2 linked regions of the Ruminococcus sp. HUN007 genome follow. Each later gene encodes a partner of the first gene's protein in a complex. Links are inferred from orthologs where the notes say so. Each region holds a gene or a part of one and is shown on either strand. Other genes may lie near its edges.

Region 1 (17,829 bases):
TCCCCTGTATGCACAACTGCTTCATTTCTGCTCTGAAGATTGTTATAGAATATGAAGTCTTCATCACATGTTACCTTGCCGTTTGATCCGAGAAGAAAAGCAGAGGCGTCAAGGTCAAAGTCATAACCGCCGTCATATCTGTTTGTATCCCATCCGAGACCTATAAGTGCCTTTACTATTCCCTTGTCAAGACTAACTCTCTGTCCTTTTGAAAGACTAACTGCCATAAATAATACCCCCTGAAATAAATAATGTTTTTATCAGATAAATCTCTTTACAAGTGCTGCCACGCCGTCATCTCTTGTGCCTTCACCTACAGCGTTGAATTTCCATTCTCCGTTATGTCTGTAAAGCTCACCAAAGATCATCGCTGTCATTCCGTCATAATTATCTGACAGATTGAAACGGCAGAGTTCCTGATTGTTGTCCGCATTCACTATTCTGATGAAAGCGTTTTTGATCATGCCGAACTGCTGGTTTCTCTTGTATGCTTCGTAAATTGTAACAGCAAATACGATTTTGTTGTACTGCTGAGGAAGATCACTTAAGAACACCTTGATCTGCTCATCATCGCCGGCACCGGCACCGGTAAGGTTATCACCCTGATGAAGGATGCAGTGACTCTTGTGTGTAAGGTTATTATAGAAAACGACATCGTCATTGCTCTTTACCTTATCATCTGTAAGCGCTATTGCAACTGCATCACAGTCAATATCGTCTCCTTTTCCGCCGAAAAGGCTGAACTTTTTCGGTGCTTCATCCCATCCTAATCCGACTATTACTTTCTTTAAGCCGGCGTTTGTTTTTGTAAGGTCGATTTTCTGACCTTTCTGAAGATTAACTGCCATAATTTAGAATCCTTTCTGTAAATTATTTGTTTTTCATAACTGCCTTTCTTATGAGATCCACCGGAATGATGGAAACTGCCATTACAAGTACTACGATCCATTCGGTTACGCCGAGACCGTGACATCTGAGAACGCTTCCGCCAAGATATGTCATTGCTATCTGAACTACAGCGATAAGTCCGAGAACCTTAAGGAAGCCCTTGTTTCCGCTGATATTTTCAAACAGATCCATCTTGTCTGTTCTTGCGTTGAATGCGTTGAATACTGCTGAGAATATGAAGTACGCAAAATATGCAGTACCGAGTTTAAGATATGCCGGATCAGAGAAATCTGCAGGGTTGAATGTCTTTACATCTGCTCCGAGATCAGCGAATACCTTCTGAAGCGGAGAGAATGTGAGCATAAGGAAACCAAGAATGAACATCCAGAGTGAGTTCATGATGATGCTGCTCCACATGTTCTTGCTTACGATGCTTTCAGAACGCTTCTTCGGCTTTTCTTTCATGTATCTGTGGAGAGCCGGTTCACCGCCGAATGCGAGAGCTGCAAGTGTATCCATTACGAGGTTTACCCAGAGGATCTGGATAACTGTAAGCGGTTCGTTGATTCCGAGAAGAGGACATACAAATGAGATAAGTACAGCTGCAACGTTGATAGTGAGCTGGAAGATGATAAACTTTCTTATGCTGTTGAAAATTGTACGGCCGTAAAGGATAGCCTTGTCGATAGAATTGAAGTTGTCGTCAAGAATTACGATGTCACTGGCTTCCTTTGCAACTTCAGTACCACCGCCCATAGCAAAACCAACGTCGGCTTTCTTAAGAGCCGGTGAGTCATTAACACCGTCACCTGTCATACCTACAACGAGTTCAAGTTCCTGAGCGCATCTTACAAGGCGGCTCTTGTCTGTAGGAAGTGCACGTGCGATAACCCTGATGTCCTTGAGAACCTTCTTGATCTCATCGTCAGACATCTGCTGAAGTTCATCTGAAGTAAGAACAACGTCTGTGTCTGCTGTAAGAAGTCCGGCTTCCTTTGCAATGGCCACAGCTGTATCCTTACGGTCACCTGTGATCATAACTACCTGAACACCGGCCTGATGTACTTCGCTGATAGCTGTAACAGATTCAGGTCTGACTTCGTCTCTGATACCGAGAATACCAATGAGTGTCCAGTCGCCTTCTGGAAGTGAGTTTTCACCGAGAGCTTCATCAGCGATCGCAAGGCCAAGAACTCGGATAGCACGTCCGGCAAGCTCATTGATCTTGTCTTCGATCTGAGCACCCTTTGTGAACTCCTTCTTGTTGCCGTCTTCGTCAAAGTAGTATTTACATCTTGAAATGATCTTTTCAGGAGCACCCTTTACAAGTGTGCAGTTGTAGTCACCCTTTACCTGGGTAGCAGAATATTTGTTTGTACTGTTGAAAGGAATTGAAGCTACCTTTTCAACATTGATGTTTTCAGGAATAAGGTCTGCAGCGAATGCGAGAACTGCCTTTTCAGTAGCGTTACCGCCGACAACCTTTGTCTCACCGTTTTCCTTTGCAACGATAGAAGTTGTATTGTGATGAACAGCAACTGAAAGGATTTCGGAAAGCTTGCCCTTAACGTCACTTGCCTGTCCTACTTCAGTCATGTCACCGTCTACAAATGTAACAACTTCAAGTTTACCCTTTGTAATTGTACCTGTTTTATCTGAGAAAAGAATGTTTAAGCTTCCGGCTGTTTCAATACCGTTGATCTTTCTTACAAGTACGTTATCCTTGAGCATCTTGCCCATGTTCATTGCTGATACAAGAGCGATCATAAGAGGAAGTCCTTCCGGAACAGCCATTACTATTATGATAACTGCGAGAATAACAGCATCAAGGAAGTCTGCAAGAATGTTGAAAATACCTGAATTTATATAAGCTGAAAAACCGCCGCCGGTGATCATTCTCTGGAACATGAGAGCAACAGCGATTGCGATACCGCCGATATAACCGAACTTACTGATACCGTCAGCAAGATTTGAAAGCTTAACCTTAAGCGGGCTTTCACGGTCGTCGTCCTGCTGAAGTTCCTTGGCGATCTGTCCGTAAACTGACTTGTCACCTACAACAGTAACTTCCATTACTGCATTGCCTGAACATACAACAGAGCCACGGAAAACTTTGTATGGATTAAGGAAGTCCATCGGCTCGCCTTCGTCACTGTAGTCATCAGGTACAGGAACCTTTGATGCTTCCTTTGACTCACCGTTGAGAACACTCTGGTCAACCTTGATGTCTCCGTCAATTATCTGACCGTCAGCAGGGATCTTGTCACCTGACTGAAGAAGGATGCAGTCACCGACAACGATATCATCGATCGGGATCTCCTTGATCTCGTCATCACGATAGATCTTACATACGATCTTTGAAGCTTCTTCCTGAAGTTTCTGGAATGCGTTTTCATTTCTGTATTCAGAGAATGTTGAAACGAATGTGGCAAGTACGATCGCAACTGCGATACCTACCGGTTCATACCACTCAACATCCACGCCCTTGAGCACACCAGTTGCGCCGAGGATAAAGATAAGAACGTTGACTGCCAGTGCTACGCAGAGTATCTTGATCATCGGATCGCCAAAGTTACCAAGCAACTTGCTTAAAAATGTTTCACCCTCAACCTGAGTCAGCCTGTTGCTGCCGTGTTCCTCAAGTGATTTTTTTACCTGTTCGGAGGTAAGACCAAATTTTTTTTCTTTTTGATTGCTCATAATTTTTCTGATTCTCCTTGTTTAGTTAATATTGAACAGTTCAACTTTCATAAGCAGACTGTCATCATCACGCAGTAGTCTGAAAGCCGCTCCCGGATAAAGCTCAGTAGCATATCCTACCGGAACTGTGCTTCCGTCAGGTGAAAGAAGATTCTTCAGTGTAAGATTTACAAGATAGTAACTTCCTTCTTTTTTCTGGATGTACGCCTTGACTTCACGGTCAGGAGCCTTTTCATCCGGAAAAATATTTGAATGAAGATTCCATATGCAGAGCGGAGTATTGTTTTCAGCGATCATTTCGCTCTTTCTGAACCACCTGCCGGGATTTCCCCTTCTCTGTGCATAGAAATCAAGTTTAAGAATCGTATCGTCTTTGATCTTTGTTCCGCAGAAAGGACATACGGGATCATTGATATCGTGAAGAATAAAGTATCTTTTTTCGCAGTTCGGATTGGAACAGCTGTGAAGAAGATTCCAGGTCTTAAGAAGCCCTCTCTCCCATTCAATAGCCGCCGGTCTCTCCGACGGATCATGCAGTCCCCTGCAGAACACACGGAGAAAGAGATCTTCAAGATATGGTCCCAGATCTTTTATCGTGACTTTGAGATCATCCGGTCTGTTTGAAGTATCGTCTGGATCTTCAATGAAAGTAGCCTTTTCGCCGAGACATAAATAGTCGTCCTTTTCAGGATCTTCTGAATAGATCTTCGGACCGATTATCGGATGCCGCAGAAAGATATATTCATAAATCAGTACCGCCATTGAATGAAGGTCTGTCTGAACACCCGGAAACTTACGCTGTTTTCTGTCCATCCCGAGTGTCTGGAGCACCTCAGGAGCAACATAGCCTCTGGTTCCTATTACTTCAGGAGGATACAGTCCCGGTACCACCAGTGAGTCTATGTCGATCACAACACAGGTACCTGAACGCGGATCAACAAGTACGTTGTTCGGTGACAGGTCTGAATGTGCGAGACCGGCCTGATGAAGTCTTCTGACAGCACGTGAAAGAAGTATTGAAATCTGCAGCATTGAACGGAAATCACCGAGTTCTGATGAATTCAGATATTTTCTGCTTCGTCCGGTGAACCAGTTGCTTTTTTTGTCCTTTCCCTTTATCTGAAGGATCTGGGATGCATTGTCACCGAAGAAAAAATTCTTCGGGTAAGCCGGACTTACGATCCCGAACTCAGGCCTTATTACGATATCGACAGGCCAGCAGTAGCATTTTGAAAAATAAGAAGCTGTCCGGTCATCGTTTCCGTTGGCACCGCCGAGTTCCTCAGGCACAGTAGGATTGTATCTGCCGAGTATTGCTTTCAGGCGGTCCTGTATACCGGGGTCTGCGGCATTTTCAGGATCATTGAAGAACTGGACTACAAACGATTTGTCCGGTGTGAAATAAGTGTACTTCATTCCCCCGCGCGGAGGATTCTTAGTTACAACATATTCGATCTCACGGCCGCTAAGCAGCAGTCCGCGTCTGATATTGTCCATCTGGTGTTTCACTCCTGATCAAATTCGAGCAGAACAAGCGTTCTGTCATCAAATGAGCCTCGCTCAGTATAGTTATCCAGCCATCTTAAAAGTCTTTCTTTTCTTTCAGACGGAAGATCAGTATCAAAGTTCTCAAGCGATGCTTTCTTTATAAAAGCCGTATTCTTCCAGAGCGTTTCAAGATCTGTACCGGTACGTTCCTCAAGACGTTTGGCGTACTGGCACATTATCTTTTTCTCATTGTCATTTACCCATGGATGAACAAGCGGCTGAGGAACAGTCTCAGGAATTTCTCCTTCTGATGACGAATCATCGACAGATGTAATACCGTTCAGACACAGGTCCAGATAAAGTCTGAGAAGTTCCGGTGAATTAGGAAAATAATCATCTGCAACACCGTCAGTCATAAGCATGAAAGCTGAAGACTTTCCGCGCATGATCTTGGTCTTGCCCATAAGGCTTTCCTTTCTGGTCTGGTTATCAGAAGTGATAAAATCAGTTTCACCTGAATATTCACCGCTGTCAGGCACACTGAGTAGTCTTAATGCCTTTTCAAAAGGGCTGTTTCTGTCAACGGAACAGATTATGCCGTCGCCTATCTGGATCGCGGCTGCAAAATACTCTTTTGATTCACCGACCATTACCGGAAGAACAATGCATACTAAAAATGTACATGCAAAATCCTTTATTTCAAGATCGCGTTCCACAAGATCAAGATAGCGAAACTGCGTCTTTCTCTCGTCAAAAGCTGCCTCAACAGCTTCCTTTGCCTTTAATACTGAATCCTGAAGAATATTCGCAAAAACGCCGCAGCCTTCCATAAAACCGCTGTCGTCGAGAGGCAGAGAAAGCTTGGCTTTGTCATCCTCTGAAGCGTTACCGAGGTTTTCCCTGAGATACGCTGCTGCTGCACTGCATGCTGCCTTTGCACCAATTCTTGAAAACTTTCTGGAGCCGGCACCGTCAGATGCAATAAGGATCTTCCAGTCGCCGTTTACATCATATTCATACCAGTCGTCGCAGTTTGTTCCGTCATGCTTGTGTTTCTTGCCGCGTACTCTTGCAGCAGTTACCCTTCCGCATTCAATTTCCTGCTCTGAAGACATATACTCTTCAAAAATTTCAGGTTCGTTTTCCGAAACTGCCTTGTACTGCCAGAGCGAAGCCGTCTTGTCTGTTATGTTAAGTTCATTGAAAACAGACAGCCTGTCCATGCTTTCCTTTATGTCTTCCTCGGTCGCTGAAAGAAGTTCATCCGGCTCAATGTCGATCACTTCATCTTCAGAATACTTTCCTTCTTTTTCTTTGTTACTCACAATTTCACCTGCCTGTTACGGAACAATAATGAAGCCCTGAGGCGGCGGAGGAAGTTCGATAGGTGCTCCCGGAAGAGCATCAACACTTCCTGATGACATCTTGATAGATCCTGATACCCAGGCAAAGAACTGTGCAAGATCGCCTGCTGAAAGGCTGTTCATCATAAGAACATTATTTGTGATCTTCTTGAGAACTGAAGTATCTGCCTGAGCACCGGCTGCACATGCTATGATATTGGCTGGTTTTTTTGCTCTTAAGTTCTTCGGCTGCCTGTTCCCATTCATCTGTAGGCGCACCGTCAGTAAGAATGAATACAAGCGGCTTCCAGTCGCCTTTCTGTTCTGTACTTCCCTTGCGTACTTCGTCTTCAATACATTCTGAAAGAAGTCTGAGTGCTGCGCCCAGTGATGTGATACCACTGGCCTGAAGTTCAGGTTCCTTAAAGTCTATAAGTTCAGTAAGCGGGCACACCTGTCTTGCCACACTGTCAAATGTAATAACTGAAAGATAGGCAGTTTCAAGCGCCTGCGGATCACTTTTAAGTTCCATAAGAAGAGCCTTTACACCCTGTCTTACCGCTTCGATAGGTTCTCCGTTCATAGATCCGGAAGTATCAAGTAAAAGATAAACCGGTAATCTCCTTATTAATTCTGACATAACATTTTCTCCTGTCTCTTTTTTTATATTTTTTCTGTTCATGTATTAACTTGTGAACTCGATTTAAGTTCTTGTGAACCGATAAAAGAAATGAGCTCTCCATTAATAGAACATTGTCATTATTATACTCTCTTTTTTGTTATTTGTCAATAAAATAATGCAAAATTATTTTGCCATTTTCTATAGTAAACGACTAAGATGTCACCATGCACAAAATGCACAGCCAAAACCTGTTTCAGGCACATTAAGCTTTTAAATAAAAAAGCAGCATGACTCATTCTTCTGAAAGTCATGCCGCTGAATAGCTTATAATATTGTCATGCTGATCTGTGTTTCCTGATTATCAGCTGAGGGCAAACGCCGGATTCCTTGTTTACTGTTTGTTATTGTCTGTCGTAGTATGCCCTGCCTCTGTCAGGCTTGAAATATGTTCTCAGATAACCGTCCGATGACACAACAACAAACTCATTTGTATCTTCAATGTAGTATACATCATCGTTGTCATCCTTTTCCTTCTTGTGAAGTGCGTCAGGTGAATTCACAACATCAGATGCTGCCTTTTCGTACTCTTCTGCAGAAGCAAATCCCATTTCCTCGCCGTGTTTTTTATAATGGTCATTTAAAAGCTTACTGTTTCTGAAAACGTATTTCTGTCCTTCGGATACCTCACCGGAGAATTCTTCAGGTTCTTCGGAACCTGCCTCTGCTTCGGTCTGAACATCCTGTTCCGTTACAGTTTCCGAGACAGGAAAAACGTCCTCTGAAAGACTGACGGTTTCTGTATCCTGCTCAGCTGTCGCTGCATCTGTTTCACTGTCGGTCAGTATCTGAAGTGCAGGCTCAGTGACTGCTTCGGTTACATAACCCGGAATAATATCATCCTGCGACTGAAGTTCATTATCATTTCCGAATCCGGAAAAACCGTTAAGAAGAAGAAAAGCTAACTTCAGGACGACCAGTATAGCTATGGCCGCAAGAGAGAGTTTCAGTACCTTCCTGACATTTTCATTTTTCATCAGACTGCGTATCCTTTATTAACGATCACTTCTGAAACTTCATCAACATATTTTTTGCATACTGAATCAGTTTCTGCTTCAACCATAACTCTGACAAGAGGTTCTGTACCGCTGCCTCTTACAAGTATTCTGCCGTTGTCTCCGAGTGCCTCTTCAACTTTCTTTACTGCAGCAAGAACATCTTCATCTTCCATGGCAAGTTTCTTGTCAGTAACACGTACATTCTTAAGAAGCTGAGGATAGATGGTCACAGGTGCTGCAAGTTCAGCAAGTTTCATTTTTGATTCAAGTACAACTTCCATTATCATAAGTGAAGTGAGGATGCCGTCGCCAGTGGATGCGTACTTGCCGAAGATGATATGGCCTGATTCTTCTCCGCCGAGCTTGAATCCGTTTGCAGCCATGTTCTCGTAAACGTACTTGTCACCTACAGCTGTCTTTTCATAGGAGATACCTTCAGCGTCAAAAGCTTTGTAAAGACCGATATTGGACATGATCGTTGTAACTACAGTGTTGCATGTGAGCTGACCCTTGCTCTTGAGATATTTACCGCAGATGTAGAGGATAAGGTCTCCGTTTATAAGCTTTCCGTCATGGGCTACTGCAAAGCATCTGTCTGCATCGCCGTCATATGCAAATCCGATATCGCATCCGGATTCCACTACGTACTTCTGAAGTGCCTCAGGATGTGTTGAACCGCATCCGTTATTGATATTTGTTCCGTCAGGAGTATTATTGATCACATGTGTTTCAGCTCCGAGTGCATCAAAAACGCACTTTGCAATTGATGAAGCACTTCCGTTTGAACAGTCAAGAGCAACCTTCATGTTCTTGAACGAACGGGTAGCAAGAGAGATAAGGAAACCGATGTAGCGGTTACGTCCTGCAGCATAATCGACTGTGCGTCCGATGTTTTCACCTGTAGCAAGCGGTATTGAATCCGGATCACCGTCAATATACTCTTCTATCTTCTTTATTGTTTCGTCATTAAGCTTCTCGCCTTTTCCGTTCATAACCTTTATACCATTGTCATAAAACGGATTATGACTTGCTGAGATCATGATACCGCAGTCAAAATCATCAGTTTTGGTCACATACGCAACGCTCGGAGTAGTTGTAACGTGAAGCAGATATGCATCTGCGCCTGACGCTGTGATACCTGCTGCAAGAGCGTACTCGAACATGTAGGAACTTCTTCTTGTATCCTTGCCTATTACAATGCGGCATTTGTCATTCTTGCCCTGTGAATAATACCAGCCAAGGAATCTGCCTACCTTGAATGCGTGATCAACAGTGAGATTTTTGTTGGCTTCTCCTCTGAAACCATCTGTACCAAAATACTTTGCCATAATAATTATTTCCCCTCTGGAATCTTATTTTTTCCGTTTGATTATACTCATACCTGCGGGCTTTTCCCGCTGACTGCAGTACCATTCTCTGCAGCGCTTTGCATTTTATTATACAACTATTCAGAAATAAAATCAAGTCCGATTATTGTCAGATGTATTTCCGGAGCAGTCATCCGGGAAACTCCTCTTCCTTCCGGAATACGGATAAACAAGCACATCATATACATATTAATAAGACAAATTAAATACAAATATCATTTTTATCCACCTTTTATGCATATTATAGGTTGTAAAATGCAGATAACTATGATATGATTTATACAGGATTTTATGTTATGTTGATAATATTTTTCAATTATCAGCTAATCAGTGTATTTTTTTATGACTGGATCTGTAACTCCTTCAGTCATTACCCGAACACGAAAAGAGGTATTATTCATATGTCATTTAAACTGAAAAAAGTGATTGCATCACTGACAGCGTTTGTTCTTTCTGCAGGAATGATGTCATTTACTGCCGCAGCTGATGAAAACACATCTGCCGTAAATGGAACCTCAGCAGCCGAGAATTCCGAAACTCCTGACAGCGGAGCAGAAAAAGAATTTTTCTTCGTTGATCATTTTGATGACGGCAATCACAGCTGGACAGGACGCGGCGGCGCAAAACTCTCATTAAGTGATGAAAAACCGTTTGACGGTATCAACTGTCTCTATGTAACCGGACGTACAGCCGCATGGAACGGTGCACAGAAGGAACTCGATCTTACTTTATTTGAACCTGGAAAAACATACAGTTTCAGCTGCAATGCAATGCAGACAGCAGGCGGATCTGAAGAAACATTCTACATGAAACTCCAGTACACAGACGGTTCAGGCAAGACAAATTATTCTGCAATTGCCGAAGCAACAACCCTCAAGGGCGAATGGGTACAGCTTGCAAATGCTGAATACCAGATACCGGCTGATGCGACTGAAGCTTTCCTTTATGTCGAAACAGAAAGCGGAACCTTTGACTTCTATGTTGACAATGCTGCCGGTGCCGGAGAAGCTACACAGATTGAAGGACCAAAGGCCAAAAAGCTCACATACGGCGACATAAACTACGACGGAAAGATCAACATTCCGGACCTTTGCCTTATCAAAAGCGCCATAACTGACGGACTCGAAGACGAGGCAATGAAAAAGGCCGCTGACGTAAATCACGACAAGCAGATCAATGCTGAAGATGCAATGCTCATTTTCCAGTGGCTCAATGCTGAAATAGAAGCATTCCCTGAACCGCCTAAGCCGGAAAACGTATGGGATGACTATCAGGAAACAGCATCTGCTGAATGGATAAACTTCTACAAGAGCTCTATCCTCAGCATGGGCAATACAGCACGTCTCGCAGCAAAACTTGATGCTGCATCACAGGGTGCACCGCTTACTCTTGCTTATCTCGGCGGTTCGATCACTGAAGGAAAGAACTACAGCAGTCCGTTCTCATCATATATAAAGAACAACTTCTGCAAGGGAACTTTCAAGGAAGTAAATGCCGGTCTTTCCGGTACTTCATCAGTAGTTGGTCTTGTAAGAAGTGAAAAGGATATCTGCAGCCACAATCCTGATATCGTGGTTATCGAATTCTCTGTAAACGACCACGAAGACATCATGTACAAGAAGTGCTTCGAAAGCTGCATCAAAAAGTTCCTCTCACTGCCGAACGATCCTGCAGTTATCGCTCTTATCACAACATCAAAGGGCGGATATAACAGCCAGGCTCAGATGGAAGCATCAAGCAAGGTGTTTGACATTCCTGTTATCAGCATGCACAATGCTCTTCAGGGCGCTTTCAAGAGCGGATTCCTCAAGCAGAGCGACTACTTCTCAGATGAATACCATCCGCACAAGAACGGCGGACAGCTTGTAGCTGACTGTATGGCTTACTATACACGTCAGGCTATGAGAACTGAAAACCGCTCTGAATCATACAGCATACCGACCGGATCAAAATACGGTTCTGAATACTACACATGTATAAACGCTGATCCTGACAAGGATCTCCAGAATTTCAACGGCGGGTCATTCAAGAGAGGAAACGGATACAATTCACTTCCTTACAGCTATACATCAAGCGGCGGAGCGCCGATGACATTCAAGGCTAACGGCAAGGGACTTATCATTGTATTCAAGGCTAACAGCTCAGGAATGGGAAGCGTAAATGTAACTGTAAACGGCAAAACCACAAAGGTAAACGGCAACAAGCAGTATACATGGGGCGGTCCTGACGCTGAACTCGGTTACTATCAGGATACTGAAGGCGTTCTTGATGTTTCTATCTCAGCATCCGGAAACTTCACTATCTGGGGTCTCGGTCTTGTAAAATAAGATATCTTCAAAATACAATATATCAATTCACCCTCGTCTGTTTTCCCTCCATCTAATCAAGGAATCAGACAAGAAAAACGACTGCATAACGCAGTCGTTTTTTTCTATTGAAATATTAAGATGAATATGATAGAATTAATGGAGTAATAATAAGGAAACAATGAAAATAATCCTAAAAACACAGCTAAGATCCGGGTGTCCCCCAGCCCCGCTGTGATTTTCGGTTTAATAATGTTTCCTTAAATAAATGATCGGAGAATTCCAATGAAAAGCAATTATAAAGCAAAGACTGCATCAGCACAGTATGAACAGCAGAGCAACGTATTCGAAATGTGGCTTCTCTTCAAAGATAAACCGGTACGTCCTGAGGAACCTGTACTGAGAGCCGCTCTGGAAAGCAAATGCGGCAAAGTGGATGTAATCGCGTCAAGCCCTGAACTGACAAGCTTCGGCGTTAAACGTTTCATGAGTCATTTCAGGGACGCCGACCTTCCCGCTCAGGTAATGCTGGGAAACGTAATGCCGTTCAGACAGACTGACATCACCAATGCAGAACGTGCCCAGATAAGAGATATCAAAGACCGTGACACTTTTCTTTCATCATGCACGCACAAGATACTTGCCGCTGACATGATGGCCGCACTCGATACTGAACACAGAACACGTCTTCTGATGAACTGGCTTGAAGTAGTTACAGATATATTCAAAGACTGTGTCGCTGTATGGATTCCGTCCGGCGGAAAGCTCATTCCGGCAGATCTTATAAGAAGCGGAAAGGTGGAAAAGCAGGATCGTTTTGTATGCTTCTGCGTTAATGCACGTTTCTTTAAAATAGAAAAGACGGATGAAATGCTTGTTGACACACACGGTATGTGTGCTGTCGGACTTCCTGATATCCAGTGCCACTTTAAAAATCTTGATGCTGATGCGGTCGTAAACTATGTATACAACATAGCCTCGTTTGTAATGCAGAGCAGAGACCAGATAAAAGACGGCGACACTATTGAAGGACTTAACGCCGAAACATCAGAGTTCGACGAAAACGTTCTGTGGACAGTACGCTATGAAGATGCAATGGTACAGCCAATGCGTGCGGTAATCGATGTCTGTCCGGGAGAAAACGCTGCCGGCGAAAGAGAAAAGTAATAATCAGTCAGTAAAGGAGAATAATCATGCTTCCAAATGATCCGGCTATACTTCTTAGTGTAATAAACACAAAACTTCGTGATCAGTACAGTTCGCTTGCCGCTCTCTGCGACGATCTTGACGTTTCAGAAGACGAAATAAAAAAACAAGCTTGCAGGTATCGGATACGAATACGATGCCGCACAGAACAGATTCAGATAACCCCGGACGTAAAAAGTCAAAAGGAGAAAATGAGATGAATAATGAAGTCGAAACCAATATGGAAATAATGATGGTCCAGTTGTTATTTAACAGCAAACCAGAGTCACCGACAGCGGATAAAGTTAAAAAGGCACTTGAAAAATATCTTGGTGATCTCGGAGAAATTCCGTATGCAGAACCTTCCAAGATAAGTTCCGGAGACATGTTTATGTTTCCGCTTGAAAAATATAAAGTGGTAACTAAGGATCATCCGGACGGCATTCCTGCTATGGCGGTGTTTTTATCATCTGAGCCGGAATCCAGGATAGAAGTGGATGAAATGGCACGCTCTCAGTTCTGGGATGTACAGGACGGTGAAGCGATAATAAATGATTGTAAATACACTGTGCTTGTTCATACTATGCTCGGAATGGGACTTACCTATCAGGAACAGGCAGAGATACTGCTTGCTCAGGTCGGCGCAGCACTTGACTGTTATCCGGGATGTACTGGAATATATGCAACGCAGAGCGGAAAGCTTATTACTCCTGATAAATTTGAAAGCTTCAAAAAATACAGCGTGTCAGAAAGATTCATTGATCTCTTTGTCAATGCAAGATTCTTTAATATTTCTGATACAGATGAAATGGTAGTTGATACACTTGGATTCTATGTTTTCGGGGCTGCTGATGTACAGATGCATTTCAAAAACCTCGATCCGACTAATGTTGTAAATTACGTTTATAACATTGCGTCATACCAGTTCGACAACGGCTTCCCGATCCAGAGCGGTGAAACCATTGACAGTATTGATGAAAACGGTAATATTCAGATGAAACCGCAGTGGCCGGTACAGTACGAAAACTCACTTATAGATCCGCCAAGAAGCGTACTTGATATCAACTGCGGCAAATATGCCGGCGGAAAGAGATAAGACTGAAGGAAGTAAAAATTTGAAATATCAGAACATTACTCAGGCCTTATATCACGAACCCAAGCAGCTCAGCAATCTGAGCTGCTTTTTCAATTGCGCCGAAGGCGCATCCGCTTAAATGGAACGCCTATCGGCGTACTATTCCAGAAAAGGCACCCGTTGGGTGCCTTTTGAATAAGCGAGCGCTCGGCAGCGCACGAAAAACAGACTACATAACCCATGCGGTCACGCAGTCTGTTACTCTGTAATCGGTGATTTTCCAGTCTGCGACTGGAAAATTTCTATTTTATTTTCCGAGGGAAAGATCCTTTACAGTTTTATTATCTACTTTATCTTTGAAATAATTCCATATTTCCTTCCTGAATACGATCTGTATCTCTTTATTTGGTATGCGCAGCGGCAAAAGTTCAGCATCTTCTTCTACCGCCTTTGAAAGATATCCTGTTTCAAGCAATGCAGACCAAAGATTATCTCCGTTTTCATGAATAAGATGATATGGTACATGTTCATTTACAAAACATTCAATAGTCTCACCGGCAAGCAATTTTTCAAAGTTTTCATTTGCATCATCAGTTTTTCCAAGAAATCCGTGTATAAGATTCTGCGATGTTTCTGAAGTATTTACCCAGTAACTTTTAGGTCCTCTGAGGTTACTGTATGATCCGTCAAGAACCGAACGCACATACAACAGTACATCCCACGGACAATACATCTTTTCACGTCCAAAGATATATCCGTCATACCATTCTGAAACAGTGTCATATCTTTCTGACAAACCTGCATCGTCAAGAAGATTTCTTACATTTTCATCTGTGAATCCGATAGCTGTTGCAAAAACAGGTGACAGAACTGTATAAGGAATGATATTATTAACTCCGGTATATGTACTGTTTTTTACTGTATAAAGGCATCCGGAAAGAATAACACCTTTGACATTTTCGTTTGTCTTGCAGACAAAGCTGAGCATATGCTCGATCATATCCCGGACTTTATCATATTCCGGTTTACCAAGTGCTTTTGCCATTGGTACGTCATATTCATCCACAATAACAAAAACCTGTTTATTATAGTGATCGTGAAGCATACGGACAAGTACATCAAGTGCTGCTACACTTTCAACCATATCAGCTTTTTTCTGCTTTAATTTAAGAAAGATTTCTTTGTCGTCATTATCCGTTTTTTCGCTTTCCGAAAGAAAATTCAGACTCTTTACTGTATTGGATATTGCAAGCTTAAAATTTCCTGCTATGGTGTCAAAATCACAACCATAGATTTCTTTCATAGAAATAAACACCACCGGATATTTGTTCATATATTTGTCCACTAATTCCGGATTGTTCATGACCTTAAGACCATCAAATATATCTTTGCTATCCCGGCGGATATCCAGAAATTCCCTGAGCATTGTCATTGTCAGAGTTTTTTCCGAATCTTCTCGGACGTGCAAACAGCACTGCCTTATCGAATTTATCAATTAGAAATTCTTCTATCAGTTCTGTTTTATCTATGTAATATGAATTGTTTTCTCTGAGTTCACGGAAACTGTCGTATGATGCTCTGATATTTAATTTCACTACTTTTGCTCCTTCCTGTATTTTTTCTCATGCTATAAGTATAACACGTTTCACTCTTTCAGGCAACAGAAAAGTAATTCAGTACTGCTGTATACATATCTGTTTTTGATCAAAGCAGCTCAGCAGTCTGAGCTGCTTTTTCAATTGCGCCGAAGGCGCATCCATTTTAAGCGGGACGCCTAACGGCGTACTATCTCAAAAACGGGTGCCTCAACCTGAGACACCAGTTTCAATTGATGAAAAAGTAACGGTGAAGTAAAAATAATTATGATTCGGGCGTCAAAAGGGTAAGACCAATCTGAGCCAACAAAAGCATCTTGAAAATTTAATATTATTACAACAAATGAAAACGCGAAATATGGTACAATAGAAGTATCAAATTTCGGAGGAAAAAGAAATGTCATTCGTAGCAAACGATTTAAGGAATGAACAAATATCAATGTTCGATTCCACGCTGAATTTAACAGAAAGAGAACGCAGATTTTTAGAAAAATCATGGGCAAAAGTATTTGCTGAAAAAGTATTTCCTGCAATAGATGAAACACCGTATGCGGTTCTTTACAGCGAAAAATTATCGCGTCCAAATACTCCGGTAAACGTTCTCGTAGGCGCAATATTCATTCAGCAGCTAACAGGACAGTCCGATGATGAATTTCTTGAATCATTGCTGTTTGACATAAGATATCAGTATGCACTTCACACAACATCATTTGATGAACAGCCCCTTAGTGACAGAAGTCTTGGAAGATTTCGTGAAAGATTAGCAATGTATGAAATTGAAACAGGAATAGATCTCATACAAAATACGGAAAAAGAAATAACAGATGTTATGGCGCTTGTTATGGGAATAGATCATCATCTTAAACGTATGGATAGCATGATGATATCTGCAAATGTGAAGAAAATGTCGCGTCTCGAACTGCTTTATACATGTGTTTCAAACCTTGTAAAAGAGATGAAACGCAGTAATGCAGAAGTGCCTTTGGAATACATGCATTATGCTGATGTAGATGACAGAAATAAAGTAGTATATCATAATCGTAGTGAATCTGTTGATAGCAAGATTGTAACTATTCTTGAAGATGCAAAAATTCTGATGAACCTGTGTGATGAAGATATTGAAGACAGCAGTGCATATAAATTGCTGGTACGCTTTCTCAATGAGCAGACTAACATATATCCTAACGGAATCCGTCAGCTTAAAGATGCAGACGATTCAAGTATGGATTCTTCAATACTTCAGAATCCTGCGGATCCGGAAGCAACATTTCGCCATAAAGCAGGTAAAAATCATATAGGATACGCTGCAAATTTAGTAGAATCATCAAATGAAAACGGTGATACGCTTGTAACTGATTTTCAGTTTGAAGCAAACAATTACAGTGATAAGAAATTCATCAATGATGCAATGGAAAGAATGAATTCTCAGCCGGAAGACGACCGCACAGTAATAGTAGCTGACGGTGCATATACAGCTGATGAAGCATTAGCAAAATCAAAAAACATTGAAATTGTAAACACTAATCTTACTGGTAAAGAAACACCAGATATCAATGCTGATTTTGAATTCAGTGAAGACGGAACACAGATCTTAAAGTGTCCCGGAGGACATGAACCAATAAGCTGCAGCTACAATAAAAAGACAGGGCAGTGTGTAGCATCCTTCGATAAAGAAAAGTGCGAAAACTGTCCACACTTTAATGAATGTAAACCTAACTTGAGAGTAAAGGTTTGTAAGAAAACAGTCTCATTAAAAAGTAAAAACAGAGCTCAGCAACAGAGAAAACGTTCTACAAAAGAATTTAGTGACTTAACTAAATTCCGAAATGGTGTTGAATCACTTCCATCCATTCTTCGAAGAAAATATCATGTTGACAAAATACCGGCAAGAGGTATGATTCGAAAGAAACTATTCTTTGGAGCTAAAGTAACTGCTATGAACATCCAGAAGTTTTGCAAATTCATGCAAGGCTCGGCATGCCGCGCCCAAAATGCGGTAATAGCCTGAAAAATGAGTAAGGAAAGCTACTAAATATTGAGATTTACGTTTCGATATATCCATAATTTGTAATAATATTAAATTTTCAAGATTCTATTGGAATTTTGAAAAGTCAAAATCGCTGTTTTGACGCTCTAATCATAATTATTAGAAAAACAGATATAAACAATGTATCATAAAAGCTCCTGAAAATCAACAGGTTTTTT
Region 2 (13,378 bases), on another replicon or contig:
CTTTACAGATGTCAGACGTGAATCAAACGTTATTTTTGAATGAAGCTTTTTCTGATAGGTAATAGCCACCCTGTGCATTTCATCCTGTATGTTTGTAAGAAGCGTGAACGCTGACCTGAGACTTGAAACGGATATTTCCTCACCGCCGGTGGATATCGCCCTTGTGCGGTGTTTGTTGTCCTTGACTATACCGAAGACCGGAACGTCAATTCCCATCTCTCTTAAGTATGGTTCAACGGCATTAACCTGTCCTTTGCCGCCGTCAAGGAACACCAGATCAGGCTTTCTTCTGAAACCTTCATCTGTTTCATTTTCATCAAGAAAACGCGTGAATCTTCTTTCGAGGACTTCATGCATACATGCGTAGTCGTTCTGTATCGCTACATTTTTTATGGAAAAACGCTTGTACATCTTTTTCAGCGGCCTTCCGTTCTCAAAAACGACCATACTGGCACACATCGCTGATGAGCCAAGGTTTGATATATCGTATGCCTCAATATACTCAGGAGGTTTCGGGAGTCCCAGAAGCTGCGAAAGCTGTTCAAGAGCGATAAGCTCCTTTCCGGTTCTTCCTGCCCTGACGGAAAGGAATTCACTTGCATTGTTTCTGGCAAGCATGATGTACTTCATCATACTGCCCTTCTGTCTGAAAAGCACATGCACTGCATGTCCTGACTGTTCCTTCAGTATTCCTGAAACAACATCAGCATCTTCGCACTCATACTCAGTAAAGATCTTCTCAGGAACATCATGTCCGCTTGAATAGTACTGCATTATAAAGTCAGTGTAAAGTGACGTGTCATTGTCTGCGCCTTCAAAAAAATATGAATTCTTGTCGACCAGTTTTCCGTTCCTGTACACAATAACAGAAACACATGTTCCGTTATGATCGCTGACAGATGCGATAATATCAGTATTATCGATATCAGGATCAAAGATTTTCTGAGTCTGTGCAGCTCTTGTTATGTTGTTTATCCTGTCACGAAGAACAGCCGCCTTTTCAAATTCCAGATTTTCTGCAGCCTTCTCCATTTCCTCACGGAGTTTTTCCACTGAATCACGGCTGCCGGTCTTTATGTAGTTCAGAGCATCGTTAATGATCGCGCCGTAATTTTCAGCAGATATCTTTCCGGTGCATACGCCCATGCACTGCTTTATATGATAATTCAGACACGGACGTCTGTTCGCCGCAGACGTGCACGGAAATTTCTTATGGCAGACCGGCAGCATGAAGACTTTGTTCACTTCTGCGACCGTCTGTTTTGTCACGCCGGAACTTGTATATGGTCCGAGAGTAATCCCACCTTCAATGATCCTTTTTTCAGCAGTTATGCGGGGATAAAGTTCACCGGAAACATGTATGTAGTGATACCCCTTGTCATCCTTAAGCAGAATGTTGTATTTCGGCTTGTGCTGCTTTATCAGACTGCACTCGAGCACAAGGGCCTCATACTCTGTATCGGTTACGATAAAATCATAGTCATATACATTTTCCACCATCTTTGCGACCTTCGGTGTATGGTCCGCCGACTGTCTGAAATAGCTGGTAACACGGTTTTTCAGGTTTTTGGCCTTACCGATGTAAATGATATCCCCGGCCTGATTTTTCATTTTATAGACGCCCGGAAAGGTGGAAAGTCTGTTTGTCTTTTCTCTGAGATACGGTAGTCTCTCGTTCATAACGTCTCCGATTTGTACTGGAAGAAACGGCGCGCCTTTCCTCCTACGGTATTGATATATTTCATAATACCCAGTTTTTCAACGAGAACTTTCGTTCCTTTTTCCGCCATATCCTTGAATTCCATTTCAATCTCGTAATCACATTTTCCAAGATAGAAATTAACGTCAAAGTCTATCGAGAGCGAATCAGATGGGCGGATGCTGGTTCTGTGCGTAACCAGTTCACCCTGGAGCGAAAACGGTATCCAGGCAAACTTTCCGTTCTCAAGTGTTATGTCACTCTTGAGTTTTTCAATATCCATACATGTTTCATTTGCAGTGGAATAGTCATTTCCTGTCAGCTGCTGCGATTCTTTCAGTTCAAGACGAAGGCTGTTTTCTGTCTGCCTCGCTCTTAGTGTGGTGTGATTTGAAAGCAGATAGTTGTCATCAGTATCATAGTAATAGTTTATCTGAATGACATCCTTGTATTCCGCATCAGTATAGCGGTCTTTTATGAGTTCCATGATCTCGTAGAATTTTTTTCTGTCAACAAGAAATTTATATTCGGTTTCCTTCATTTTCCCATCCTTCTTTTCTCAGCTTTTTTCTTTTCCCTGATCATTTCCGTAAGCCGTGAATACAGTTCCTCAGCTGCTTTTCTTGCTTCTTCATTCAGTTTCTGCCCGCCGTATACAGCTGCATCATAATCATTTACAGTTGCAGTCATATCAGTTCCGAACAATTCAAGAACGTATCTTCCCGTTTCCGCAGATGTCATACTGCTGTCAAGCCCCAGCTTGTTTCTTATCCTTGATACGATCATGCTGACCGATTTTTCATTGGAAGCCCTTTTCAGACGGCTGAAGAATATCTTTTCAGAGAAATACGGTCTGATCTTCCTGTCAAAGAAAAGAATAAAAATTATAAGAGCAAGCGCTGTAACTGCCATGACTACGGACATTCTGTAGTCGAACGAAGACTTCTCCTCAGCGACGCTGAGCTGTGTCGGTTCAAATGATTTCCATCCGAATCCGGATATATACAGTTCCGGAAATGCATGAAGATCGCTGTCTGTAACAGAGACATATAATCCCGGAAGTTTCCTGCCCGAACTGCTTACCACAGATGACGGTGCCTCGTCGTAAGGATCATGCAGGTGAAGTCCTTCGGCATATCTTGCCGGAATTCCTGCAGCTCTTGCCATAAGAACCATGGCGGTCGCATAGTCAGAGCAGAGTCCGGTTTTGCCTTCAGTAAGGAAATATTCCATATTGTAGCCGTCAGGTTTCTTGTATGCAAGGCTGTATTTAAAATCATTGAGTCTGAAATATGATTCTATAGCCTGAGCTTTTTCCAGATCCGAATCGCATCCGGAAACTACTTTTTCGGTTATACGGTACACAGATTCCGGCATTTCGGTTTCGGTCTTCTGATAATACTCCATCGCGTGGAAATAATCATCGACGTATGCTGTTATCACTTCATTGTAGTCCGTAATACCGTTATCCGAAAGGATCTCAATGAGTTCACTCAGAAACACCGGGAACGTATTGTTATCAACTGAATTAACAACAGTCTGAAGATTTTTCTCGGAAAGCGAACTGTCTGAATAATATCTCAGTGTATAATTTGGATTATCTGATGCCGCTGAATAGAGCATACCCTGTTCTGTCCTGAAAACGTCTCCCCTTCCGGAGCCTACGACTGATACCGCATATGCAAGAACGGGACTGTAGCAGAACCTTGAATTTACTCTGGTAGACAGCAGCGAGACAGATCTTATATACGGCTCCTTCAGTTCCGGAGCAAGATTTTCAAGTCCGTATTTACCGGCCCATTTACTGTCAAGTTCAGCAGCTGCGGCAACAGCCTTATAGAATTCTGACGGATCAAGAAGTTCAGCATCAGTCTCGCTGAGCTTTTCTCCGGAAGTTTCATTTTCCATTGTTCTCCACAGATTCTTTTCGAAATTGTAAAGGCTATAGGTCTGTGATTTAAGATTCACAGGATCTTCATTGGTGATAAATTCAAACAGCTTGACATTTGCATTTCCTGTATACGCAAGTGATGACGAAGCTGTTTCGGATACGATTCCGAGACGATGGAGCATGTAATCCGTAAAACGCTGCGATTCAAAAACAGTATCGACCCATGAGTTGTCGATGTCAAGTTTCGGCTTAGGGACAACAAGAGCAAGAAGTGCCGTAAATGCAAGAAATACGACCATGGATCTCTTGTATCCCTTCTCCACGATCATTTTGTGGCGCGGCTTTGTGTTTATCTGCCGGCAGTGTATCATAAGTGCCATGTACATTACAAGCAGAAGCAGCGCAAAAAACACCGGCACCTGTTCTGTTTCCTTCCTGTAAAACGCAAAAGGTATCAGCGTAATGAGAAAGGTCATCGATATCCTGTAGCGTACCGCCGAAAAATAATAAACAGTGGATGCGATAAAGAAATTGATTATAATAAACGTCGCTGCTATATACGACGGTGAAAAATCAACAAGTGACTGCGGAGACAGGAACCATACGAAATAGTCAACTGTACTCTGGTTGTTTCCCGTCTTAACCGCTATTGAAACAAGTCCGCCGATAGCAAAAAAAGATCCGAGTATGGATACGAACCTGAGCAGCATGGATTTTCCGGAAATATAAGTATAGAATGAAAATACAGTAGCCTGTATTATCACCGTAATAAGCGTGACCGCAGCAAGATATTCCCTGCTGTAAACGTACATGCAGCTTGCCACGATGGAAACGCAGAGAATGAGAGGGACAATGTTTTTTAGTATGCCTTCCCTGTAAAATCTGATCAATTATCCCACCTCCGTCAGACAGTCCTTGTCAGCATCCAGTTGTCGTTAAGAAGCCACAGCTCAGGCACCGGAATGCATTCGTCAGTGTAAAGATCTTCAGGAATGATGAACTTGACATAGTTCCCGCTGAGCACGGCGTTTTCAGCCGCTTTTGCTGTTGATTCACAGATTTCGGGCGTACAGATTATATTCATGTCCGAGGATTTGGAATCGGCGGGAGATGAAAGATCCGGGATCATCTTTCCCGGAGTCAGGTCCTTTATCATTCCGCAGGCGATCCTTTCAACGTCATCATGTGTCAGGACATCTTCCGTGATCATTTCTTCATGTCCGGGATAAATAAAACTGCATTCTATGCCGTTTCGCACACACATATCAAGTATGGAAAGTGCACCTTCAGTTACCATCGCTGTATGTTCGATCGCGGAACGTCTGCCTGAATCAGTTTCCGGAGCGCTGATATCAAGTATTATTTTCGGCAGCGTCATTCCGGCACTTTCGTCCATGCGGACATAAAGCTCGTTCTTTTTTGAAGAAAGCTTCCAGTTTACTTTTTTCAGTGAATCTCCCGGAACATAGTTTCTGTATCCGTATCCCGGAAACGCAGCTCTGCCGTAGACTGCCGCCGTTTCCGTTTCGTCGTCATCATTGTCAGGAAGAGTATCGGAAATACTTCTGAGAATTCCTGCACAGTCATTTATTTCGTGTATTTCAGGAATGATGTCTATTTCGTGTTCGATCTGAGGTACACGGATCCTGAAACGGAAAATTCCGAGGTAGTCTGTAATATAAATGTGTCCTATTTTAACACCTGCTTTTCCGCAGACTTCCGGAAAAACGCTGATATCTATTGTAAGGTCCCTGTTTTCAGACATTGAAAAGCGGTAAACATCATATTCAGTTTTTCTGAAATGTTCTGTCGCCCTGAATTCAAAGCTGATAACAGGAAGCGGAATTATCGTGTCTTTGGTTACAAGCACCTTTATCGTACAGTTTTTGTTTTTCGGTACCAGATCATTCGTACTGTCAACTCTTATCTGGACCTTTTTCCTTGCAAAAAGTGTAAGAAACACTGAGACAAGCGGTACAACTACAAGGAAAACCGCCATTATTCCGCCGGCATTACGGTCAAAGAGTATCATGTAGCTGCAGGCAGAAAGTAAAACTATAACATATGAAAATACTGCTTTCATTAAAAAGCGTCACCTCCGCCCTTACTTCACGGCATCGGCAGGGACAGCAGTTATTTCCAGTATTCTTTTTATAAATTCATCTGATGTTCCGTATTTCGTACGTCCCTTTACTGAAAGTATGACCCTGAGTGAAAGAACACATCCGGCGATATATTTTACATCATCAGGAGTAACATAATCTCTTCCGTTTATAAAGGCTATTGCCTTCGAAGCCTTGTAAAGCGTTATACTGCCTCGCGGACTTACTCCGAGAGTCACCATTTCACTGTCGCGTGTCGAGCGTACAATATCGGTTATGTACTTTTTCACTGAAGGGATAACACGGACGTTCATTACCTGTTTCTGCAGATCTGCTATATCTTCAAGAGTAATGACTGCACGTTCAACGTTATCGACAGGATTGCCGAATTCCGTTCTTTCGATTATCCTGATCTCTTCCTCGGCAGTAGGATAACCCATGCTGATCTTCATGAAGAAACGGTCCATCTGTGCTTCAGGAAGATGATATGTTCCGTAGGTCTCCACCGGATTCTGAGTAGCCATTACCATGAACGGTACCGGAAGAGCATGTGTTTTTCCGTCAAGGCTTATCTGTCCTTCCTCCATTATTTCAAGAAGGCTTGACTGGGATTTCGGCGAAGCACGGTTGATCTCATCCGCCAGAAGAAAATTGCACATCGCAGCTCCCGGTCTGTATTCAAGTTCGCCTGTTTTCTGATTTATCATTGAAAATCCGATTATATCGGACGGCATGATATCCGGTGTCATCTGTACACGGTTGAATTTTCCATCGAGAGATTTGGCCATCGAGGAAATAAGCTGTGTCTTTCCCACACCCGGAACGTCTTCGATAAGGATATGACCCCCGCACAGAAGAGCCGCTATTACCTTTATAATAACGTCTTCCTTTCCAACGATAGACTTTTCGATATTGTCCTTGAGGATCCTGATTTTTTCGTTCATCTAAACCACCTGTTTTTCTGTATTGATAATTTCCTTTTATATAGACTATATTATAACAATTTTCTATGATTTTTTCAATAGCTTTTTATGAAATACTGATCAATAAGGGAATCCTGCTTCTTCCTTACGGCATGATCAGCAGATGAACGTATCAGCGTTTTTGCGTCTCTGGCAAATCACAGAAAAAAGAGAGGCAGTAAAACTTTCCCAAAAAGCAGATCAGCATATCCGGACCCACGTATTTACGTGAGCAGGATATGCTGATCATGTTGTATTCAGAACTTTTTATCAGTCTGTTTTTTAATGCAGCACCGGCATGTGCTGCCCTGAATTCTGTCGTCTGACGTTTATCAGTATTTTATCTTGAAAGGATCATATCTCTTCAGAGAAGCGTCGTTGAATGTAACACCGTATGAGTCAGCCCACTCGGAAGCCATATTGCTGAATTCATCCTTGAACATTTCCATAAGAGTTGATGTTCTCTTTTCACCTTCGAAATAGTCTTCTCTTTCAACTACATCAAGACGCTGAACAAGATAGAGTCCGTTGTTCTCTGTATCTTCAACTATTACAGCAGGTCCGCCTACAACGCAGTCATTGAAAGCTGCCTTGTTTACAGCCTCTGACGGATTGTAGCCGTCCTCTTCAGAGCCCTTCTTAAGAACATATTCATTCTGATAAGGATCAGTTTCTTCAGCTTCTTCTGTTTTTTCTTCTGAAGCTTCTTCAGTAACAGCCGGTTCGCCGTTTTCATCTGTTACGGCTGATGTAACTGCTGCATCTTCATCTTCGGAAGCTGCTTCAGTAGTTTCTGAAGATGTCTCTTCTTCTGAAGTTTCAGCTGATGTTACTTCACCTTCGCTGCCTTCAGCTGTTTCATCTGATGTTTCTGTAACAGCTGCTTCGTCTTCTGAAACTGCTGTTGTCACAGCACTTTCTTCTGCAGATGTAACATCACCGGTAGTTTCTGCCTCTGTGCCTGTAACTGCTTCAGCAGCTGCTGCCTCGCCCGTAACTTCAGCTGTTTCAGCTGCAGCCTCTTCTGCCTTCTTAGCCTTGTAATCGTCGTATTCCTTTATGAGGTCATCGAAGTTTTTACCGGAATCAGCCTTTTTCTTGTATTCTTCAGCAAGTTTCTTTACTTCAGCCTTAGCGTCATTGTCAAGTGCATTGCCCTCGGAATCAGTAAGATCAAACTTTATGTACTTTACTCTTGAATAGTTGCCTTCAAGATATGCTGCGATCTGTGCATCGTCGCATTCCTTTTCTCCGCCTTCACCGTAGTAGTGGAGGAAAACCTTTTCCTTTTTGTAGTCATATTCCACGATCTTTCTGAATGAATCCTCACCGATACCATTCTGCTCGTACATTCCTGAGTAGTATCCCCAGAATGATTCAGACATTGACTTGATCTTTGAAATATCATCAGCAGAAAGTTCAAGTCCGAGTTCATCGAATTTTTCGTTTACCGCAGCATATTCCTTTACCTGCTTTGTGGCTTTTTCGTTCACCCACTGTGTAACGTCCTTTCCGTCAATGGAAAGTGTCTTCATAAGCTTTGTGTCCGAAGTGTCAAGTTCACTGTTATCCTTTACCAGTCTGGAAGTTGCTTCGCTCATAGCCTGTGTCTGATAGTAAATAAAAATGCCTGAGTTCACTTTTTCATCCTGACATTTAGCCACCCATGACGTGCTTTCACCGCAGGCTGTACCTGCAAACACCATTGTCAGTGCAGTTGCAGCAGCAAGAATTTTTCTGCTGATATTCTTATTAAAAGACATTATTTTCTAACTCCTTTTGTCTGTTATATATTGTCAGCCGGCCGCTGGAAAGCACAGGCTTTTCGCACAGGCTCCGGCATCATATGCTTTTCTATTATATAATATTTTTGCGAATAAGTCCATAGAAAAGTAAATATTTTTTTAAACTTAAAAAACTTCTTTAATTAGCTATTGAAAAATTATGAAAATATGATAAAATAAATAATAGTATACTTTTAAGACGGGAGATTATATTGTCTTTGTCCCGTCAGTAACGATAGGATGTGAAATATTTGTATCTGAGCGGGCTGATCGGCTCTTTATGGAGTATTTTCAACTCAATGAAAATCGGTGACTTTTTCGATATCGCCATTCTTTCGCTTATCATATTCAAGTTAATACAGATAATCCGTGAAACACGAGCAGGGCAGCTTGCAAAAGGTATCATATTTCTTCTGCTCGCGTACTTCACCTGTGTCATTTTTAAATTCAAGGCAATGGAATTCCTGCTGTCCGTTATACTCAACAACGGATTTATAGCAATACTGATAATGTTCCAGCCGGAAATGCGCCGTGCACTAGAACGTGTCGGACGCACCAGCGTTTCAAAGCTTTCGTTCTTCAACAATCATCCTGATGATTTTGTTGCCAGATGGGAAACTGCAATAAAGGAGATCTGTGACAGTGTTGATGAACTTTCCGCAACAAAAACCGGTGCACTGATAGTCCTTGAAAGAAAAACAAGACTCGGACTGGAAATCAGTTCGGGCACCATGATGGAATGTCTTCCGAGCAAGGAACTTCTCGGAAACATCTTTTATCCGAAAACACCTCTTCACGACGGTGCGGTAATAATGAGAAACGGCATGATAGTTGCCGCGGCATGTTATCTTCCGAAACCGGAACGTGAAGAACTTATAGACAAAAAACTAGGATCCCGCCACCGTGCAGCCATAGGAATGAGTGAAAACTCAGATGCCGTAATAGTTGTCGTTTCCGAAGAAACGGGCACTATTTCGGTTGCCTGCAACGGTAAGCTGTTCAGAAACTTTTCCTCAAAATCGCTCAGCATCTTTCTGATCGACCATGTTATCAACGACAAGTCTGATGAAGTCAACGACAGCAAAAAACATTTCCTTATGTTTAACCGGAGGAAAAACAAAAAATGAAGAACATTATCAATAAAGTCAAACTCTTTGTGGAACGGTCACTGGAAAGAGATTCCGTACTGTTAGTCATTTCTGTTCTTCTCGCTGTTTTCATCTGGGGATATATCACCACCCAGAGATGGCCTGACGATCACATATATATAAACGACGTTCCTGTTGATTTCGAAGCCAGCATAGCCGGCACTCCTGCCGAGGCAGAAGGATACAAGATCTACGACGCCGACGTACAGAACGCAGACATAAGAGTCGATGCCAACAGAAAATACATCGGATTTCTTACAAAGAAAGAATTCTATATAAAAGTGAGTGCAGACAACTACAGCGGTGAACAGCCGGTTACTGCCAAACTCACTGTGCAGAAAACTGATGACAACAGCTATGACTGTGACTATAAACTGAAAGAACCGAGTCAGAACAAAGCAAAGGTTTATTTTTACAAAGAGATCACGAAAACAGTGGATGTAACGGTAAAAGCTCCCGGTATCACTGCTGCTGAAGGACATAAGCTGAAAAGTCTTACCTGTGAATCGGTTTCCGTAACAGGACCGGAACCTTACGTAAATATGATAAGTTCCTGCGAGCTGAATATCACACAGAACGTAGCCTATGACACAAGAAGGTCATTTCAGGTCACCGCATCACTCGGAAACTTAACTTTCCTTAACGAAAACGGCGAGGACATCAACAAGATAATCAGACCTTATATGTCGAAGAATCAGTTCACGATCAATAAAAGTGAGCTTACCGTCATGGTCAACATTTCAAGCGTCAAGAATATTGACATTCAGTTCAGTCACATTATTACTGATGTACCGGACTATTTCAACAAGCAGTTTATTCTTGACAGACTTTCGTTAAGCACACCAACGATAACCGTTTCTTCGGATGACACCTCGATCGATGACATTGATTCCCTTCCGGTTTCGAGTGATGAGAGCATCTCGCTCAGCTCGATAAACACTGATTTCTCAGCTTCATTTGACCTGACCAGAGCACTTGAAAGTTATCCAAAGCTGAAAAATGACTCAAACGTAGTCTCAACATATCTGAAATTCGAAAGTTCAGGACTTGCTGAAAAAACCTTTGACAGTGTTGATGATTCAAGATTTACGATCAAAAACCCTTACTCGTCAAAATACACTGCTGAACTGGTAACACAGCGTCTTGACAATGTGACTATAATAGGACCTGAAGAGGATATTGAAAAGATAACAGCTGACAATCTTACAGTCGAAATAGATCTTTCAAAAAGCACAGTTTCCGGTACCGGTAAACTCAATACCGGAATAAGCACCTACAAGGCGCTGGTGCTTCTGCCGTCAAAATACAAAAATGTATGGGCTTACGGCGAATACACAGTTGATGTCGAGATCTACGAAAATGAATTCCAGCAGACTGATGTGACAACTGCATCTTCTGATTAAAAAAGTTCATGTTTTATACGGTTTCCCATATTCGCAATATATGGGAAACCTTTTTTCATTGCATTTTCTGAATATTTATGAACAAAGTATTAATTTTTCAAAGTTTATAAAAAAAGTATTCACAAGCATGTCTTTTTTGTGTATAATAGTATCGTATGGAATTGATTGAAATAAGTTGCATTTATTTTAATTAAAAATTTGAAAGGATGATTTTTCCAATGGTTCAGAAAAATTTAACAGGTAAGGCTATAGCAGCTGTTGCTGCTCTTACACTCACTGTTTCAGGTCTCGGACAGACAGGTGCTGTTTTCGGCGGAAACACAGTTAAGGCTGCTGACACTGACAACTACGCAAAGCTCCTTCAGGCATCACTCTTCTTCTACGATGCCAACATGTGCGGAAAGAACGTTGAATCTAAGTCTCTTATGAAATGGAGAGGCAACTGCCACACAAACGACGAAGTTGACGGCGGTTTCCACGATGCCGGTGACCACGCAATGTTCGGTCTCCCACAGGGCTACGCAGCTTCAACACTCGGATGGAGCTACTACGAATTCAAGGAGGCTTTCGACGGACTCGGTGTAACAGTTCACTACAAGACAATCAATGATTACTTTGCTGATTTCTTCAGAAAAGCTACAGTTCTTTCAGGCGACAGAGTTTCAAAGATCTGTATCCAGAAGGGTCTCGGCGACACAGACCACGCTTACTGGGGTGCTCCTGAAAAGCAGGGCGACAGAGGCGGATGCGACTGGAGATCAAACGGTTCAGGCGAAATCGCAGCTGAATACGCTGCAGCTCTTGCAGTCAGCTACGTAAACTTCGGTAACACTGAAGACCTTAAGTACGCTAAGGCTCTCTACAACTACGCTAAGGCAAACCCAAGCTGTTCAAACGGTGACTGCACAGGCTTCTACAAGTCAGACAGCTTCAACGATGACCTTGCATGGGCAGCTGGCTGGCTCTACATCGCTACTAAGGACGGCGGTTACAAGAATGACTGTCAGGCTAACCAGAAGAAGATTGGCTGGGTACACAGCTGGAACAACGTTGAAATGGGTGCTGCTTGTCTCGCAGCTGAGATCGGCGTAGGCAGCTGGGATGCAGTTACAGGATATCTCGGCGGTCAGTGCAACGGCAGCGGATATCTTTGCATGAGCGAATGGGGCAGTGCAAGATATAACTGTGCAATGCAGTTGGCAGCTCTTGTATGCACAAAGCACAACGCAGGAAATTATACAAACTGGTGCCAGGGCCAGATGACTTATATCCTCGGTCAGAACCCGAAGAACACATGCTTCGTAACAGGCTTTGCTTCAAACTCAGCAAAGAACTGCCACCACAGAGCAGCTTCAGGCTACCAGGGATACGACGGTGCTGACGGATTCCACACAGGTGTTAAGGAATACAACCCTAACCACCACTACACACTTATCGGTGCTCTCGCAGGTGGTCCGGCTGATGCAGGCGGAACATACACAGACGTTATCGACGACTACAAGAGTAACGAAGTTGCTATCGACTACAACGCAGGTCTTGTAGGTGCTGCTGCTGGTCTTTACTCATTCAAAAAGTCAGGCACAATTGCTTCTTCATTCGAAGGTACAAAGAGCAACGGTGCAGGTGCTGCAGTAGTAACACAGCCATCACCTACACAGCAGGCTCCTGCTTCTCCTTCTCCTACACCACAGCAGCCACAGCCTACACAGCAGCCTACAACTCAGCCTACAACTCAGCCAACTCAGCAGCCTACACAGCAGCCTACATCTTCTGACGGCGGCTACACATTAAAGTCAGGCAAGAAGATCACATACAGCGCACTCGGTGAAGACGACAGAATGATCGGTTTCGCTTACAAGGATTTCGGTATCTCTGCTAAGGAAAAGATCACAAAGGTTGACGTAAACATCTCAGCAGGCAAGAACATCGGTAAATATGTTGGTCAGTTCGGTACTTCAACAACTGATGATGCAGCAGGCTACTGGGCAATGGGTGATGAGATCACTCAGACAATCAGCGGCAACAGCGGAACTATCTCATGGAAGGTTCCTTCAGATATCTCTTCTATCATCCAGACAGAATACGGCGGAGAGATCAAGTTCGGTGTATGGTGGATCGACTGTGACGAATTCACAATTGATTCTGTAACATTATACACAGACGGCAAGGCAGCTTCAACTACAACAACACCTAAGGCTTCACCTTCACCATCTCCATCTCCATCACCTTCACCATCACCTTCTCCGTCTCCATCACCTTCACCAAGCCCGTCACCATCACCTTCTCCGAATAATGATAACGTTAAGGGCGACGTAAATGCTGACGGTTCAGTTACAACTAACGACTATGTAACACTCATGGGTGCTCTTATCGGCAAGACTGATCTTTC

The links.
Region 2: the proteins of glmM (region 1) and cdaA are in contact, whole or in part, in a crystal structure (PDB 7OJS), measured with the Bacillus subtilis proteins. The link is inferred for Ruminococcus sp. HUN007 from one-to-one orthologs.

Annotation. Positions count from the first base shown.
Region 1 is NZ_JOOA01000002.1:433,393-451,221, forward strand. What follows is about bases 7,250-10,070. They hold glmM (phosphoglucosamine mutase), read right to left. Parts: upstream 9,425-10,070; coding sequence 8,075-9,424; downstream 7,250-8,074. Other genes in these bases: CC97_RS20480 (hypothetical protein), read right to left, coding at 7,443-8,075; CC97_RS06040 (carbohydrate binding domain-containing protein), read left to right, coding at 9,865-10,070. Also shown: CC97_RS06000 (TerD family protein), read right to left, coding at 1-227; CC97_RS06005 (TerD family protein), read right to left, coding at 261-848; CC97_RS06010 (calcium-translocating P-type ATPase, PMCA-type), read right to left, coding at 871-3,588; CC97_RS06015 (kinase), read right to left, coding at 3,610-5,085; CC97_RS06020 (PP2C family serine/threonine-protein phosphatase), read right to left, coding at 5,094-6,401; CC97_RS20475 (hypothetical protein), read right to left, coding at 6,417-6,563; CC97_RS06025 (VWA domain-containing protein), read right to left, coding at 6,574-7,059; more of CC97_RS06040, read left to right, coding at 10,071-11,790; CC97_RS06045 (DUF4261 domain-containing protein), read left to right, coding at 12,055-12,936; CC97_RS06050 (DUF4250 domain-containing protein), read left to right, coding at 12,963-13,175; CC97_RS18670 (DUF4261 domain-containing protein), read left to right, coding at 13,172-14,050; CC97_RS06060 (AAA family ATPase), read right to left, coding at 14,337-15,461; CC97_RS06065 (AAA family ATPase), read right to left, coding at 15,421-15,624; CC97_RS06070 (transposase), read left to right, coding at 16,022-17,632. UniProt on the Bacillus subtilis protein: Catalyzes the conversion of glucosamine-6-phosphate to glucosamine-1-phosphate. Glucosamine-1-phosphate is used for cell wall biosynthesis.
Region 2 is NZ_JOOA01000001.1:909,250-922,627, forward strand. The notes cover bases 7,868-10,627. They hold cdaA (diadenylate cyclase CdaA), read left to right. Parts: upstream 7,868-8,689; coding sequence 8,690-9,565; downstream 9,566-10,627. Other genes in these bases: CC97_RS03910 (hypothetical protein), read right to left, coding at 7,868-8,417; CC97_RS03920 (hypothetical protein), read left to right, coding at 9,562-10,627. Outside these bases: excinuclease ABC subunit UvrC, read right to left, coding at 1-1,680; CC97_RS03890 (CYTH domain-containing protein), read right to left, coding at 1,677-2,240; CC97_RS03895 (transglutaminase-like domain-containing protein), read right to left, coding at 2,237-4,480; CC97_RS03900 (DUF58 domain-containing protein), read right to left, coding at 4,495-5,673; CC97_RS03905 (MoxR family ATPase), read right to left, coding at 5,695-6,636; more of CC97_RS03910, read right to left, coding at 6,987-7,867; more of CC97_RS03920, read left to right, coding at 10,628-10,989; CC97_RS18590 (glycoside hydrolase family 9 protein), read left to right, coding at 11,208-13,378. UniProt on the Bacillus subtilis protein: One of 3 paralogous diadenylate cyclases (DAC) in this bacteria, catalyzing the condensation of 2 ATP molecules into cyclic di-AMP (c-di-AMP). Upon expression in E.coli leads to c-di-AMP synthesis.